3 regions of the Rhizobium sp. N621 genome follow, and region 2 is predicted to be linked to each of the others. Evidence: riboswitches for the same ligand, from Rfam matches in the RefSeq annotation. Region 2 holds a riboswitch; each other region holds the start of a gene.
The links. Region 2 has a riboswitch for cobalamin ahead of bluB (5,6-dimethylbenzimidazole synthase). Riboswitches for the same ligand answer to the same signal wherever they lie in the genome.
Positions count from the first base shown of each region.

Region 1: linked by a shared signal. The riboswitch ahead of cobU (bifunctional adenosylcobinamide kinase/adenosylcobinamide-phosphate guanylyltransferase) and the one ahead of bluB (5,6-dimethylbenzimidazole synthase) in region 2 are both predicted to bind cobalamin.
Region 3: linked by a shared signal. The riboswitch ahead of nrdH (glutaredoxin-like protein NrdH) and the one ahead of bluB (5,6-dimethylbenzimidazole synthase) in region 2 are both predicted to bind cobalamin.

Region 1 is NZ_CP013495.1:2,613,484-2,618,982, forward strand. It holds gene cobN (cobaltochelatase subunit CobN) at 1-1,781, opposite strand, end outside; gene cobW (cobalamin biosynthesis protein CobW) at 1,785-2,840, opposite strand; gene cobU (bifunctional adenosylcobinamide kinase/adenosylcobinamide-phosphate guanylyltransferase) at 2,847-3,356, opposite strand; cobalamin riboswitch at 3,796-3,944, opposite strand; gene AMK00_RS12745 (chloride channel protein) at 4,171-5,499, shown strand, end outside.
Region 2 is NZ_CP013495.1:2,481,334-2,486,832, reverse strand. It holds gene AMK00_RS12090 (TolB family protein) at 25-852, shown strand; gene AMK00_RS12085 (3-deoxy-7-phosphoheptulonate synthase) at 849-1,913, opposite strand; cobalamin riboswitch at 2,288-2,473, shown strand; gene bluB (5,6-dimethylbenzimidazole synthase) at 2,516-3,205, shown strand; gene AMK00_RS12075 (DUF2865 domain-containing protein) at 3,209-4,306, opposite strand; gene AMK00_RS12070 (YciI family protein) at 4,588-4,950, shown strand; gene AMK00_RS12065 (RNA polymerase sigma factor) at 4,947-5,499, shown strand, end outside.
Region 3 is NZ_CP013495.1:3,997,306-4,002,804, reverse strand. It holds gene AMK00_RS19210 (TIGR03862 family flavoprotein) at 1-151, opposite strand, end outside; gene AMK00_RS19205 (MerR family transcriptional regulator) at 223-645, opposite strand; gene AMK00_RS19200 (heavy metal translocating P-type ATPase) at 716-2,953, shown strand; cobalamin riboswitch at 3,364-3,589, shown strand; gene nrdH (glutaredoxin-like protein NrdH) at 3,853-4,074, shown strand; gene nrdI (class Ib ribonucleoside-diphosphate reductase assembly flavoprotein NrdI) at 4,088-4,501, shown strand; gene nrdE (class 1b ribonucleoside-diphosphate reductase subunit alpha) at 4,480-5,499, shown strand, end outside.

The DNA.
Region 1 (5,499 bases), 130 kb from region 2:
CTCTCCTTCGGATCGATATTGTAGCCGCGCGCCGGCTGGATGCCGACCAAGACGCCGCCGAAACGGGCGAAAGGCAGGGCGAAGACGCCGTCGCGAAAATAGGGGTCGTTCTCCGGCTCACCCCAGCGCGCCCTCACCTCATCCTGAATCTTTTTGGGAAGAGATTCCAGGAAGTTTTTGTAGCGACTGAGCGAAAGAGCCTCGCGGATGACCCGGTCGTCATGCCCGGAATTGGTCGGCCCCTCCATCAGATGGCGGATCAGCGCGTCGCCGTCGGCCGGAACATCGGCGACCGGATAATTCGCACCCGCCATCGACCGAAGCACCTCGATGCTGCCGGCCGGCGTGTCGAGCCCGACGCCGTTGCCGAGCCGGCCGTCGCGGTTCGGATAATTCGCCATAACGAGGGCGATGCGCCTCCTATTGGCGGGCGTCCCGCGCAGCCGCGCCCAGTTGGCGGCGAGCTCCGCCGTGTAGCGCACTCGACCGGCATCGGGCAGGCTGGCGACGATGTTCGCCTCGACAGCCGTGTCGTAACGCGCCGCCGTCTTGAAGGACACCGCCCGCGCCAATACGCGCCCGTCGACTTCGGGCAGCGCCACATTCATGCCGAGGTCGCGCGCCGACAGACCTTGAGACGAAGCCTCCCAGGCGTCCCGCGACGAGGCCGACAGGATTGCCTGCAGCACGATGGCGTCATTGACCTCAAGCACGGTCGGCTCGCGATCGGCACCAGGGGCGGAGACGGCAAAGCCTGTGGTGTTGATGACGACATGGGGCTTGAGGTGGGCGAAGATGGATTCGAGGATTCCTTTGGAGACGGGGTCTTTGAGGCTGTAGGCGAAGACCGGCAGCGGGTGCAGGCCCTGCGCTTGCAACGCCTCGATCAGGGCTTCGATGGGTCGGGTTTCTCCACTTTGGACGAGGGCGCGGTAGAACGCGATGGCGACGATAGAGCGGATCGTAAGTTCGGTATCCACCTTTTCCGTCGAATGTTCGCCCTTATCTTCGTCCGCGCGTGCGGTACCCCCCTCTGCCCTGCCGGGCATCTCCCCCACAAGGGGGGAGATCGAGTCGCCGACAGGGCTTCTCCAAACAACTGATGTAGGGCGACGGTCTCGCTCCTTGCCGATCTCCCCCCCTGTGGGGGAGGTGTCCGGCAGGACAGAGGGGGGTGCTTCCGCAGAAGTGCCAGAAACCAGCCTCTTCCACTCCTCAGTTCCAACCAGCCCCCGCCCCGGCCACCAGATGCCAGCCTTCATCAAAGGCGCGGCCGGCGCCGGCTTCTCCGCCCCTGACAGCATCGCCGATGCATAAGTGAGAAAATCCCGCGCATTGGCGTCGCCGCCTTCGATCAGATAGGCCCAGAGCGCGTTGAGATCGTCGAGGTCAACATTGGAGAAAGGAACCAGCCCGGCATCCGGCTTGGCATCGCCAGGCAACACCGCGATCAGCGCACCGTTGCGGGTTGCCGCCGCATGCAACGCCTCCAGCGCATAGTGGAAGTAGCTCGCCCCACCCAGCGCCCGCACAACGATCAGCTTGGCGTGCCGGGCCGTTCGCTCGACATAGGTATCGACCGACATCGGATGCTTGAGGCTCATCAGGTTCGCGAGCCTCAGCGAATGCGACATCCCCTCACACTCGCGATAGGCGGCCGCGATCGCGGCAAGCTCGGTGTCGGCAGCCGACAGGAACAGGATATCGCCCGGCGACTGGCCGAGGTCGATCGCCTCCTCGCCGTCGCTGATCGTTCCCTGCTGGGCCAGAAGCAGATGCATCGATTATCCCTGAATGAGCGCTTCGATCGCTTTGCGCACCGCGTCCTGGTTCATTTCGTGCAAGCCGATGACGACAAGGCGCGTGCGGCGCGCCTCGCCCGCTGCCCAGGCGCGGTCGAAATACTGGTCAATGCGGCTGCCGACGGCCTGCAACTGCAGGCGCATTGGCTTGTTCGAAACGTCGATGAAGCCCTTGAGGCGCAGCACGTCATGCTCAGCGATGATGTCCTTCAGCTTCTCGACAAAGCCTGTCGGATCGGAAACGGCGCCGAGTTCGACAACGAAGCTGTCGAATTCGTCGTGGTCGTGCGGCGTCCCTTCCTCGTGCTCCAGCTCGTGATGGGACTTGCGGTTGGCGATATCGTCTTCCGTGCCGATGCCGAGGCCGAGCAACACGCCGGCCGGCACCTCGCCATTCATGGCCTCGATCATGACCGGCTTGCGGGCGACGCGGGAGGCAACTTCGCTCTTCACGCGGCCCAGGCCATCGCCATCGATCAGGTCGGTCTTGTTGAGCACGATGAGATCGGCGCATGTGAGCTGGTCTTCGAACAGCTCCTCAATCGGGCTCTCATGATCGAGCGAGTCGTCTTCGCTACGCGCCGCCTCGACCGCATCATGGTCGTCGGCGAAACGACCGGCGGCAACGGCCGCGCTGTCGACCACCGTAATGACGCCGTCGACGGTCACCTGGGTGCGGATATCAGGCCAGTTGAAGGCGGCGACCAGCGGCTGCGGCAGGGCGAGGCCGGAGGTTTCGATGACGATATGGTCGGGCCGCTGTTCGCGCTCCAGAAGCTTCGTCATCGTTGGGATGAAATCGTCGGCGACGGTGCAGCAGATGCAGCCATTGGTGAGTTCGATGATATCGTCCTCGCTGCAATTCTCCGCGCCGCAGCCCTTCAGCACCTCGCCATCGACACCGAGATCGCCGAACTCGTTGATGATAAGCGCAATCTTTTTGCCGCCGGCATTGGTGAGCAGGTTGCGGATCATCGTCGTCTTGCCGGCGCCGAGGAAGCCGGTGATGACGGTTGCGGGGATTTTCTGCTGGTTCATGGAACTTCAACCCTTCATTTTCAACGGCAGACCGGCCGCGATGAAATAGACTTCGTCGGCCTTCGCCGCGATTATTTGGTGCAGCCGTCCGGCATGGTCGCGAAAATCGCGCGCCATTCGATTGTCAGGCACGATGCCAAGGCCAACCTCGTTGGAAACAACGACGATCCGCGCCCTGGCGCTAGGCAGGAAATCGGCGAGCGCCGTAAACTCCGCTGGGATATCTCGCTCCTCCATTATCAGATTGGTCACCCAGAGCGTCAGGCAGTCGATCAGCACAATGCGCCTCTCGCCGTCGATGGCGGTAAGCTTCTCGACGAGATCGAGGGGCTCCTCATGCGTCGTCCAGGAGGGGCCGCGATCGGCCTTGTGCTGGGCAATACGCGTCCGCATCTCCTCGTCCCAGGCACGGCCGGTGGCGAGGTAGTGGCGCTCGAGGCCGCTTGCCATAACGAGATTTTCGGCAAAACGGGATTTGCCGGAGCGCGCGCCGCCGAGGATGAGGGTGGTGGTCATACTGAAGCGGCCTTCGGAGAGAAGATGTGGCCGTTAGCCGTCGAGGCTGTGACACCCGCATACTCGACATAAGCGGCCGAAATCACCGCACCGCCGCCACTGTATCGCACCACCGCAGGCGGCACTGAATTCGTTCGTTCAGCCAAAACAACCTCCGTGCTGGCAGCGGGTCTCTTGCCCAGGGTTGGGCTTTTCGCCCGGCACGGAAGGCAGGTCTCCTGGCTCGCGGTTATCGGCGGCGATCGGGGCGAACCGGAAGCCCGGTCGCCCCTGATCGTGCCAGCGGATCTGCCTCGCCTTCCCGGCTGCCTCGATGAAAAGGTGGACGATTCGTAGAGATAGAGGCGTCCGACCCCGGTTGATCACCATGCATTTCCAGTGGCTTTTCCGGCATGTCGCCCATCCCACCCGCCTGCACGATTGCAGCCCGCCAGCCGAAAGGGTTCGATGCCGGATGGAAGACCCTGACCGCTCTACAGTCGCGGGGTCGGCTGTGATGAAGGCGCCCGATGTGGGTCCGCCCCGTCACATTCCCTTTTCATCCGGAAAGCGAAATGCCGATCCGGAACCATCCGTTATTCCTCGGATGGTTAGGCAAGCCGGCGGGTGAAGTCAACCGACCTTCGCAAACACCTTCCCGCAACGTTGCGCGAAAGGCCAGCCAACACCACTGACTCTACCGGAAATATCGTCTTTTATCAGATGCTTACGTCATAAATATTTGACCCGCCGGTCGGCTTTTCGCCGCAATTGCGTTGCAAGGCAACCGCACCTCCGCCCTTGACCCGGCCTCTCCTCGCCTAGTTGTCTAGCCATGCTTATGAAATTGGATCGGCGCCGCCTGCGCACGCTGCGTGTTTTCTTCGATCCGGGGCGGCTGCGTGCGCTGACGCGCCGCAGCGAAGTTGGCCTGTCGCTGACAGGCGCCATCGTCGGCATCGCTTCGGGCCTTGCCGTGACCGGCATGAGCTATGTCTCCAACCAACTGCACCAGCTTGTTTTCGGCATCGCCGACAGCGACAGGCTGAGCGCGTCTGCCATCGAGGACAAGATGCTGCTGCTCACCGCCCCCGTCATCGGTGGCGCCCTGCTCGGCCTACTGCTCCTGGTCCTCGCCAAACGGCGCAAGAAACCAATGGTCGACCCGATCGAGGCGAACGCACTGCATGGCGGCCGCCTCTCCCTGACCGATAGCATCATCGTTGCCGTACAGAACCTGATCTCCAACGGCTTCGGCGCCTCCGTCGGCCTGGAGGCCGGCTATACCCAGCTCGCCGCCGGCATCGCCTCCAAATTCGGCCTGAAGCTGCAGCTACGCCGCTCGGACCTGCGCATCCTCGTCGGTTGCGGCGCGGCCGGCGCCATCGCCGCCGCCTTCAACGCGCCGCTGACGGGCGCCTTCTACGCCTTCGAGCTGATCATCGGCACCTATACCATCGTGTCGTTGACCCCGGTCGTCGTCTCCGCCCTCGTTTCAACCCTCATCGCAAGGTTGCTTGTCGAGGGCGATTTCACCATCGATATCGGCAGCTTCGGCTCGGTCGTGCCGGCCGATTATATCCCGGCGCTGCTGCTCGGCGTCTTCTGCGCCGGCGTTGGCATTCTCCTCATGCAGGGCGTAGCCTTCATCGAGGAGGTGGCGCGCAAAAGCTCGATCGCCCCGCCCTTTCGCCCGGCGCTCGGCGGCATCATCGTCGGGCTTCTCGCCATGATCTCCCCCCAGGTTCTTTCGGCCGGCCACGGCGCGCTGCATCTCAACCTGTCCCGCGACGTGGCGATCCCGGCGCTGATCGGTCTCTTCCTCCTGAAATCCCTTGCCTCGGCGATCTCGATCGGCTCCGGTTTCAGGGGCGGGCTGTTTTTCGCCTCGCTGTTCATGGGCGCCCTGCTCGGCAAGCTCTTTGCTTATTGCGCTCCCTATTTCGCCGATGCGACATTGACGCCGGTCATTTATGCCGTGGTCGGGATGAGTTCCCTGTCGGTCGCCGTCATTGGCGGGCCGCTGACGATGACCTTCCTGGCGCTCGAAATCACCGGTGATTTTCCGATCACGGCACTGGTTCTTGCCGCCGTCATCACCTCCTCGCTCGTCGTGCGCTCGACCTTCGGCTACTCCTTTGCCACATGGCGCTTCCACCTGCGC
Region 2 (5,499 bases):
CAATCGACATATCAGTGAGGCAACATGCGCAGCTCGGTCGAGATCTACAATGTGGGGACGGGCAGGGCTCGCGAGGTCTGGCAAACGGACAGGCTGGTGGAAGCGCCGAACTTCTCGCCTGATGGTTCCTACCTGCTGCTCAACGGCGACGGGCTGCTCTTCCGGCTGCCGCTCGATGGCGGCGAGGTGGTCAGGGTCGATACGGGCTTTGCCGTCAATTGCAACAATGATCACGGCATTTCACCTGATGGCACCGAAATCGTCATCTCGGACAAGACCGAATTCGGCAAGTCGGCCATCTATATCCTGCCGATCGAAGGCGGCACGCCGCGGCTCGTCACTGAAAACCACCCCTCCTACTGGCATGGTTGGTCGCCGGACGGGCGTCAGCTCGCTTATTGCGGCATCCGCGACGATCTCTTTGACATCTATACCATTTCCGTTGACGGCGGCGCCGAGACGCGGCTGACGCATGGCGAAGGCCGCAACGATGGACCGGATTATTCGGCCGACGGACAATGGATCTACTTCAATTCCAGCCGCACCGGGCTGATGCAGATCTGGCGTATCCACCCCGACGGCACGGGCCTCGAGCAGGTGACCTCGGACAATCAGGGCAATTGGTTCGCCCATCCGTCGCCGAAAAATGACAAGGTGCTGATCCTGTCCTATGACCCCTCGGTTTTCGATCATCCGCGCGATCTCGACGTGCGGCTGCGGCTGATGGACATGGATGGCGGCAACCTGAAAACGCTGTTCGAACTTTTCGGTGGGCAGGGCACGATCAATGTGCCCTGCTGGTCTCCTGATGGCGAAGAATTCGCTTATGTGCGCTATTTCCCGGCTGATTAAGCCGCTGCCGCCTTGCGCCGCGCGCCAGCGGCTTTCGCCAAGTCTTCCAGTACGGCGACCGACATGTCCCAGTCGATGCAGCCATCGGTGATCGACTGGCCGTAGACCAGCGGTTTGCCGGGGACGAGATCCTGGCGGCCGGCGACGAGGTTGCTCTCGATCATCATACCCTTGATGTGGCGGTTGCCGGCGGCGATCTGCGAGGCCACGGATTTGACGACGCGCGGCTGGTTCATCGGATCCTTGCGGCTGTTGGCATGGCTGGCATCGATCAGGATGCGCGGGGTCACGCCTAGCTTGACGGCCTCGCCGACCACAGCTTCGACATCGTCCGCTTCATAGTTCGGCTGTTTGCCGCCGCGCAGGATGATGTGGCAGTCCTCGTTGCCCTTCGTCGAGGCAATGGCGGCCTGCCCGTCCTTGGTGACGGCGGGGAAGTGATGCGGCTGCGATGCGGCCAGGATGGCGTCGAGCGCGACACGGACGCCGCCGTCGGTGCCGTTCTTGAAGCCGATCGGGCAGGAGAGGCCGGAGGCGAGCTGGCGATGGATCTGGCTTTCGGTCGTACGCGCGCCGATCGCGCCCCAGCTGACAAGGTCGGCAATGTATTGCGGCGTGATCGTCTCGAGGAATTCAACCCCAGCGGGCAGGCCCATTGCGTTGATGTCGAGCAGCAGGCGCCTGGCAATGCGAAGCCCTTCCTCGATGCGGTAGCTGCCGTCGAGATGCGGGTCGTTCATCAGACCCTTCCAGCCGACCGTGGTGCGGGGCTTTTCGAAATAGACGCGCATGACGATTTCCAGATCACTGGAGAAGCGCTGTCGCTGCTCGGCCAGCCGCGCGGCATATTCGCGTGCGGCAACCGGATCGTGGATGGAGCAGGGGCCGATGACGACGATCAGGCGGTCGTCTTCTCCCTCGAGGATCTGATGGATCGCATGACGGTTGCTGGTCACCGTCTCGCTGACGGCAACGGTTCGGGGGATTTCCGCGATGATATCTGCGGGTTTGGTGAGCGGGGTGATTTCGAGGATACGCAGATCATCAATGGTATCGGGCACGGCATGGCTCCTGTTTGGTCATACCGTGCGGAACAAAAAAGCCGCCAGGTAGACTAGCGGCTGTTCGGGTGGTCGTCGCGTCGAATTCAGTTACGCACGGGCCCGCATCCGCTGGGAGCAGCGGTACCAATAAAATCGCGAGGCGTAGACAGAAGTGACCGACATGCGGCGTGTTTAGCGTGGCGGCCTTCCGTTGTCACGCAGAATCTGCGGCCTGAAAGAGGGCTTGGGCGTGCAGCAGTCTCCAATGCATTTGCGAGCGTGGTCGTGACCGGCCGCCGCCTGTTCACCGGCACGTCAGGCGGAAAAATCGCTGTTTGCCTAACGGCCTCATCGGGCTCGGCTGCCTCCGCTTGCCCGCGAAGCGCTTTCCTGAAATAGATACCTCGTCAGGTGCCCGCTTTCACGCGGGAGAATCGGGAATCCGGTGCAAGACCGGAACGTGCCCAACGCTGTAAGGCCGACGCCCGCCGCTTCATCATGCCACTGGCTTTGGCCGGGAAGGCTGCGGCAGACGGATGACGCCAAGTCAGAAGACCGGCCTGGCAAGATAGACCCAACCCGCGCGGACGGCGGGCGGTTGCGTTGTTGGGGATTTGACGATGCGACCCTTTGTTGAGGATGCCCTGTCGGAGGCATCCGGTTTTTCTCCGGCCGAACGCGAGGCCGTGTATCACGCGATCCTGACCCGACGCGACGTGCGCAGCCAGTTCCTGCCCGATCCGTTGCCGGACGATGTCGTGGCGCGGCTTCTGATGGCCGCCCATCACGCTCCCTCCGTCGGCTTCATGCAGCCGTGGAACTTCATCCTGGTGAAAAGCGAATCCGTGCGCGCGCGTGTCCGGGACGCTTTTGCACAGGCCAACGAAGAGGCGGCACTGATGTTCGACGGCGAACGGCGGCAGGCCTACCGCTCCCTCAAGCTCGAAGGCATCGTGGAGGCGCCGCTCGGCATATGCGTGACCTGCGATCCCACCCGCGGCGGCAGCGTGGTGCTGGGACGGACGCACAATCCGCGGATGGATTCCTATTCGACCGTTTGCGCAATCCAGAATCTCTGGCTTGCGGCCCGCGCCGAAGGGGTCGGCATCGGCTGGGTCAGCATCTTTCGTGAAGGCGACCTGAAAACAATTCTCGGCATACCCGAGCATATCGAGGTGGTCGCGTGGCTCTGTGCCGGCTTTGTCGACCGGCTTTATGATGAACCGGAACTCTCGGTCAAAGGTTGGCGGCAGCGGCTACCGCTCGAGGAACTCGTGTTCCATGATGGATGGGGACGCAACGACCCTTAGCGATTACTGCTGTTGTGGTTGCGGGCCCGGCGTTGCCGGATTGGCAAGGTCGATCGAGCCCTGGTCGCCGGCAAGGAATTGCGGGCCGACCTGACGGACCTTGTTCTGCGTGGGGTCGTAGGGACGTTCGGGAACGGATGGCTGCGGCGGGGCTGGTGCTGCCGCGGTATCTTTCGCCGGCGGATTGGTGCGGACCGTCGTGATCGAGCCCTGCTGCGGCGGTTCGCTCAGGGCCTGTTTGCCGCGCATCTCCTCGTAATAGGCGGTGAGATTGCAGGCGCAGGAATTTTTTTCGCCAGGCGCGCGGTTCTTGTAGGCGAAGGCGTTCTTCATGGCGCTATAGGGCGCACCCGTTGCGGCCGAAATCATGTTCGAGGCTTCGGTGCTGGTCACGTCGCGATAAAAGAGCTCGGTCTCGATGCCGGGGCACATCTTGGCGCAGGTCTGGGCATCGCGGCCGAAATCGACCGAGGTGGTGTTCGAACTGATCGGGAAGAAGCCGCCGTCGCAGCTGCGAACGCAGATGGTGCTGACCGGCGAAAACATTTCGGTCCTCGGCAGACCATAACGCGGATCGGCCTCTTCACCGCCGCCGAGCGGGATGAATGTGTCGGTGCGCATCGCCTGTTCCTCTACGCTTGGGGCGGGCTCGCTGGCGCTGCGCTCTGTCGGGGCATAGAAATTTTCGCTGTTGCAGCCATTGCGTTCGAGTGCCGCCGTCAATTCTCGGCGCGCGTCGTCATCGCCGGCCTGGCTGCGCAGCTCGTTGCGGCGGTCCTGGAGATAGCGGATATTCTCGATCATCCGGGCTTCGGCGTCAGAAAGCTCGGCGCAAAAATCGGCATTCTCACCGCCGATCACGACCATGCTGCCTGAGGTGCAGCCATAGCTGCGCAGATCGTTGCGGACTTTGCGCAATTCGAGGTTTTGCTCGGCGATTGCGCTGGCGTATTGGCGGGCTTCCGGACCGTTATTGTTGCCGATCGATCGTGGTAGGTCGGCAAGGCGACCGCGCAAGTCATTGCAAATAGCGCTGCTCTGTGCGGCGGCCGGCGATGCCAGCGCAAGCACAAGAGCAAGAGACAGGTTTCGGCGTTTCACGGCGTTGTCCGGGAATGAGAAAGTGTCGATCGGTCAAAGGTGGCGTCCATCCGCCGTACCTTGTCTCTTAACGTGTTTCTCTTAATAAGCTTGGATCAATTCCTAGCGCATTTTCGAGATTTTATCCAGAAGATGCAGGTAATCCTCCGTCAGGTAAGTCGGCACAGCATTGCACCCGGAGGCGGACACTGGAGCCGTCAACAGCAGTTCCCTTCTTCATACGAATTGTTATTCTCGGCGCTCGTTCCTGTGGGGAATTGGCTTTCACTGAGGATGAAGCAATGCGCTACATGCTGATGCTGCATGCGGACGAAACTGCCGGGAACTCCATAGCGCCCGAGGACATGGCGCGTTTCATGGGGCAGATGTATGCCTATCAACAAGCGCTGGAGAAGGCGGCTGCGTTCGTCTCGAGCAATGCGCTCGTCAGCTCCTCTGAGGCCAGTCTCGTTCGTGTTCAAGGAAACGAGGTCAGCGTTCTGGACGGCCCTTATGCCGATGTTCGCGAACAGTTCGGTGGGTACTTTATCATCGACGTCGCCGATATGGACGAGGCCAACAAATGGGCGGCACGCTGCCCTGCCGCGACCTGGGGAACCGTTGAGGTTCGTCGCATCAGGGACGCGTCGGAATATGCGGAATGACGGTTTCTGGTTCCAGCGTTGCCCGAGGTGTAGCAGAGCGGGTGGCGCGCGAGAGCTACGGCCGACTCGTCGCTTATCTTGGCGGGCGCTTGGGTGATATCGCGTCCGCCGAGGATGCGCTCGCGACGGCTTTCCTCACGGCTCTCGAAAAATGGCCTGTCGATGGCGTGCCCGACAACCCCGATGCCTGGCTGTTGACCATCGCCCGCAGGCGCAAGCTCGATGACTGGCGCAGGCACAAAGTGAAGGCGAAGAGCGCCGATCATCTTGCTCTCATTACCGAGGAACTCTCGACCGCGGCGGAAATGGACGAGGAGATTGCGGACAGGCGACTGGCGCTCATGTTTGCCTGCGCACATCCTGGCATCGATGTCTCGGCGCGAACGCCGCTGATCCTCCAGACCGTGCTGGGCTTGACCGCTGCAGATATCGGCGCACGGTTTCTCGTCTCTCCTGGGGCCATGGGGCAGAGGCTTGTAAGAGCCAAAGCGAGGATCAGAGATGAGAAAATTCCGTTCCTTGTGCCGGAGAAGGAGGAACTGTCGCACC
Region 3 (5,499 bases), 1.5 Mb from region 2:
TGAGGCCCGACTTGCCGGCCAGCAGGAACTTGCGCGCGAAGGTCGGCATGGCGTCGTAGACCGTCACCGCGTGGCCGGAGAGCGACAGCCGCTCGGCAGCCGCAAGGCCCGCCGGGCCGCCGCCGATGATCGCAATCCGTTTCTGGCTCATGATGTCTTCGCCCGATTCTTTCCGGCGCAGTTTTGCCGCGGGCGCCGATCACCTGCAAGGGTGCAGATTTGTCAATGGTGCGAATGCGTGCACTGACCGTGGTCGGCGAGAACCTCGATAACGCGGCATTGATCGACGCGGCCGTGGCCGCAACTCTCCACCATGATTTCGAGCTCTGCCTTAAGCGCCGTCAGGCTGCGGATGCGCTGCTCGACTTCAACGAGGCGAGCCTTGGCGATGGCGTCGGCCGAGGCGCAGGACTGGTTCGGATCATCCTGCAGCGTGAGCAGCGTACGGATCGCCTCGATCTCGAAACCGAGCTCGCGCGCGTGGCGGATGAAAGCGAGGCGGCTGATGTCGGCAGGTTCGAAGGATCGCTGGTTGCCTTCGCTGCGGCTCGGCGCCGCGAGCAGGCCGATGCTTTCGTAATAGCGCACCGTTGGCACCTTCACGCCGCTTCGACGGGCCGCCTCGCCAATCGTGATCTTTTTCATGATTTTTCTCTTGCACCTCTAGTCGCTAGAGGATGTAGGGGGGATGCTTCTGTTTGACAAGGAAGCGGATATGGCTGAGACGAGCGTGACACGATACAGGGTCGGCGGCATGGATTGCGCCGCCTGCGCGAGCAAGATCGACACCGCAGTCAGGCGCATAGCAGGCGTTGCCGATGTCACCGTCTCGGTGGTGACAGGCACCATGATCGTCCGGCATGACGGCAGCAGCGATCTCAAGGCAGTCGAGAGGAAGGTGACGGGGCTTGGTTATTCCGTCTCGCCCTTTACCGGAAATGCGACGCCCGCGCGTGAAGGCCGCCCGCACCATCATCACGATCATGCCGCTCATGGCCATGGAGATCACGACCGTGCCGGGCATGATCACGACCATGCCCATGACGAGAAGGAAATCGAAGGCCTGCATGGGCACGACCATGCGCTGATGACCGGTCCTTGGTGGCGGAGCAGGAAAGGCCGCCTGACCATTTTTTCGGGTGCGGCACTCGTTGTCGCCTATGCCGTCGGCCATCTGGTGCCGGCGATCGCGTCCTATGCCTTCTTGGTCGCGATACTGGTCGGTCTGCTGCCGATTGCGCGGCGAGCCGTCATGGCGGCTTTGTCAGGCACGCCGTTTTCGATCGAGATGCTGATGACGATCGCCGCCGTCGGCGCCGTCGTTATCAATGCGGGCGAGGAAGCGGCAACGGTCGTATTCCTGTTCCTCGTCGGCGAGCTGCTCGAAGGCGTGGCGGCGGGCAGGGCGCGTGAAAGCATCCAGTCGCTGACGGCCCTGGTGCCGAAGACCGCGCTGCTCGAAGACAATGGGCAGATGCGCGAGGTGCCGGCGGAAAGTCTTGCCGTCGGCGCGGTCATCATGGTTCGTCCCGGCGACCGCATCTCTGCCGACGGCGTCATCGTATCAGGCGAGAGCGCGATCGACGAGGCTCCGGTGACGGGCGAGAGCACGCCGGTGCGTAAGGGCGTCGATGCCGTCGTCTATGCCGGTACGGTCAATGGCGATGCGGTGCTCAGGGTTCGCGTCACGGCAGCCGCTGCCGACAATACCATTGCTCGCGTCGTCAAGCTGGTGGAAGAAGCGCAGGAATCGAAGGCGCCGACGGAGCGGTTCATCGATCGGTTTTCGCGCTACTACACGCCAGGTGTCGTCGTCGTCGCCGCACTGGTCGCGGTCATTCCGCCGCTGTTTTTCGGCGGCGCGTGGAGTGAATGGATCTACAAAGGCCTTGCCATCCTGCTGATTGGCTGCCCCTGCGCCCTTGTCATCTCGACGCCGGCGGCGATCGCCGCTTCGCTGTCGGCGGCCGCACGGCGCGGATTGCTGATGAAGGGCGGCGCGGTCCTGGAGACGCTCGGCAAGGTGACGATGGTCGCCTTCGACAAGACGGGCACGCTGACGGAAGGCAAGCCTCGGGTCACCGACATCCTTTCCTTCGGATTGAGCGAGGCGCAGCTCCTGTCGCGCGCGGCTGTGCTCGAGCAGGGCTCCAGCCATCCGCTGGCACTGGCGATTCTCCACCGCGCCAAAGCGGACGGCGTGCCCGTGCCGCCCGCCTTCGAACTGGAAGCGCTGCCGGGCAAGGGTGTCACCGGCAAAGTCGGCGGCGAGACAGTGGATCTCTTGTCGCCGCCTGCCGCACGCGAGCGTGGGGCGCTCAACGCGGAACAGGAGGCGCGTATTGCAGGGCTCAATGATGACGGCAAGAGCGTATCGGTGCTGCTCGTCAATGGCGCTGCGGCCGGCCTGATCGCCATGCGCGACGAGCCGCGCGAGGATGCCGAAGTGGGGCTCTCGGCGCTCAAGGCGGCCGGTGTCAAGGCGATGATGCTGACGGGCGACAACAAGCGGACGGCGGCCGCCGTCGCCGGCATGCTCGGCATCGACTGGCGCGGCGAGATGATGCCCGAGGAAAAGCAGCGGGTCGTCGGTGAATTGAAGCGCGAAGGTTTCGTCGTCGCCAAGGTCGGCGACGGCATCAACGACGCGCCGGCGCTCGCCGCCGCCGACATCGGCATCGCCATGGGTGGCGGCACGGATGTGGCTCTGGAGACGGCCGATGCCGCCGTGCTGCACGGACGCGTCGGCGACGTGGCGCGGATGATCGCGCTTTCCAAGCGCACGATGCGCAATATCTTGCAGAATATCACCATCGCGCTCGGGCTGAAGGCTTTCTTTCTGGTGACCACGATCGCCGGCATTACCGGGCTCTGGCCGGCGATCCTCGCCGATACCGGCGCCACCGTGGTGGTGACGATCAATGCGCTGCGATTGCTTCGGATAAAGGTATGAACCCGACTGGCGGCGGGAAGACTGCCGATTCCGGCCTACCCGGGGAATCGAAAATAGCGGAGCCGGCCATCTGCCGGCTCTCAGTTTGCTGACAAAGTCTCCTCCATCATGTTCCGCCTTGTGCCGAGCATCTAACCACCGCAACTATCAGGCAGGAAAACGGTTTAATTTTCAGATGCTTAATTGGACGTGCGCAGATCCTCGGCACAAGGCCGAGGATGACGTCGCGGGTTGCAGTGCTTTGTCAGCAGCCTAGGAGCCAGCTTGTCGGCCGGTTCACGTCGAGGCCTTCTCCACAGCCTGTTTTCGTTAAGCTTTCGTTATCCCTGTTTTTCACAGGAATACAGCGATTTCAAACCTGCCGTAACGCAATGCACAAACCATCCGTTGACGTGAATTTGGATTCGCGTACTATATCTAGTGTTCGAGGTTCCCTCGATTCGTGAGGATTGAGGGCTAAGACGGGAATACGGTGCGTGGCGCCATCATGGCGCGGCGATGCCGGAGCTGCCCCCGCAACTGTAAGCGGCGAGCAACTGCCCGATTTCAGGTCACTGAGGCATGATGCCTTGGGAAGGCTGGGGCAGAGTGCTTCGACCCGTGAGCCAGGAGACCTGCCTCGAACGAAACGTCCACGGGCGGGGTGTCCGGAAGGTCGCGTCTACGAAGGCGGAATGAATCCGCGTCTGTTGCGCTGCCCCGAACGTCCGCATGAGCACTTCGGGGTTTGAAGTCATGTCGAGAACATCAAGGCCGTCGCCCGCGCACATCCTGCGAGGGATGATATCAGGCGTTTAAAGCGCCAACCTTGCCACATCATTGTCAAGCATTGTCCCGGACGCCGTACGGCGCCCGATCCAGCCCTGCGTCCTGAATCCATTGACATCACGAGGAACATGATGAGCGTTACCGTTTACAGCAAGCCGGCCTGCGTCCAATGCACCGCCACCTACCGCGCCCTCGACCGCCTGGGCGTGGACTATGAAATCGTCGATATTTCCCAGGATGCCGCAGCGCTCGAACGTGTGCGCGGCATGGGCTACATGCAGGTTCCGGTCGTGGTTGCCGGCAGCCAGCATTGGGCGGGTTTCCGACCCGACATGATCAGCGCGCTTTCCTGAGCTGAGAAAAGCGATGGGGCTGATCGTCTATTATTCCAGCCGATCCGGAAATACCCATCGTTTCGTCGAGAAGCTGGGGCTGCGCGCGGCGCGCATTCCCCTTGGCGCTGAGGACATCCATATCCGGGAACCTTATGTGCTGATCTTGCCTACCTATTGCGGCGACGGCGGCCCCGGGATCGTAAAGGGAGCCGTGCCCAAGCCGGTGATCCGCTTCCTCAACGATGCGGAAAACCGCTCCAACATCCGCGGCGTGATTGCCGCGGGCAACAGCAATTTCGGCGAGACCTACGGGCTAGCCGGCGATGTCATCTCGAAGAAGTGCCAGGTGCCGTATCTCTACAGGTTCGAGCTTCTGGGAACGGCCGAGGATGTCGCCAATGTCAAAGACGGGATGGGACGATTTTGGACACGGGAACAAATCTGACGCGGGATGCGGGCGCAAAACCGCTGAAGGCGGCTGAAACGCTCGATTATCACGCGCTGAACGCGATGCTGAACCTCTATGACGATGACGGCAAGATCCAACTCGACAAGGATCGCATGGCGGCCAGGCAATATTTCCTGCAGCATGTGAACCAGAACACCGTGTTTTTTCACAATCTTCGAGAAAAGCTCGATTACCTCGTCACTGAGGGCTATTACGAGCAGGAGGTGCTCGACCAATATTCCTTCAATTTCGTCCGCGACCTTTTCGATCGGGCCTATGCCAGGAAATTCCGTTTTCCCACTTTCCTCGGCGCTTTCAAATATTATACCAGCTACACGCTGAAGACCTTCGACGGAAAGCGTTATCTCGAGCGCTATGAGGACCGCATCTGCATGGTGGCGCTGACCTTGGCGCGGGGCGACGAGGCCCTTGCCCGCGACATGGTCGACGAGATCATTTCCGGCCGTTTCCAGCCGGCGACGCCGACCTTTCTCAATGCCGGCAAGAAGCAGCGCGGCGAACTGGTTTCCTGTTTCCTGCTGCGGGTCGAGGACAATATGGAATCGATCGGCCGGTCGATCAATTCGGCGCTGCAATTGTCGAAGCGCGGCGGCGGCGTGGCGCTGTCGCTGACAAATATCCGTGAGGCCGGCGCGCCGATCAAGCAGATCGAGAACCAGTCGTCGGGTATCATTCCGGTGATGAAGCTGCTCGAAGACAGTTTCTCTTATGCCAACCAGCTCGGTGCCCGTCAGGGAGCCGGCGCCGTTTATCTCAACGCTCATCACCCCGACATTATGCGCTTCCTCGACACCAAGCGCGAAAATGCCGACGAGAAGATCCGCATCAAGACGCTGTCGCTCGGTGTCGTCGTGCCCGACATCACCTTCGAACTCGCGAGAAACAATGAGGATATGTATCTGTTCTCGCCTTACGACGTGGAGCGCGTCTACGGCGTGCCTTTCACGGAGATTTCGGTGACGGAAAAGTACCGG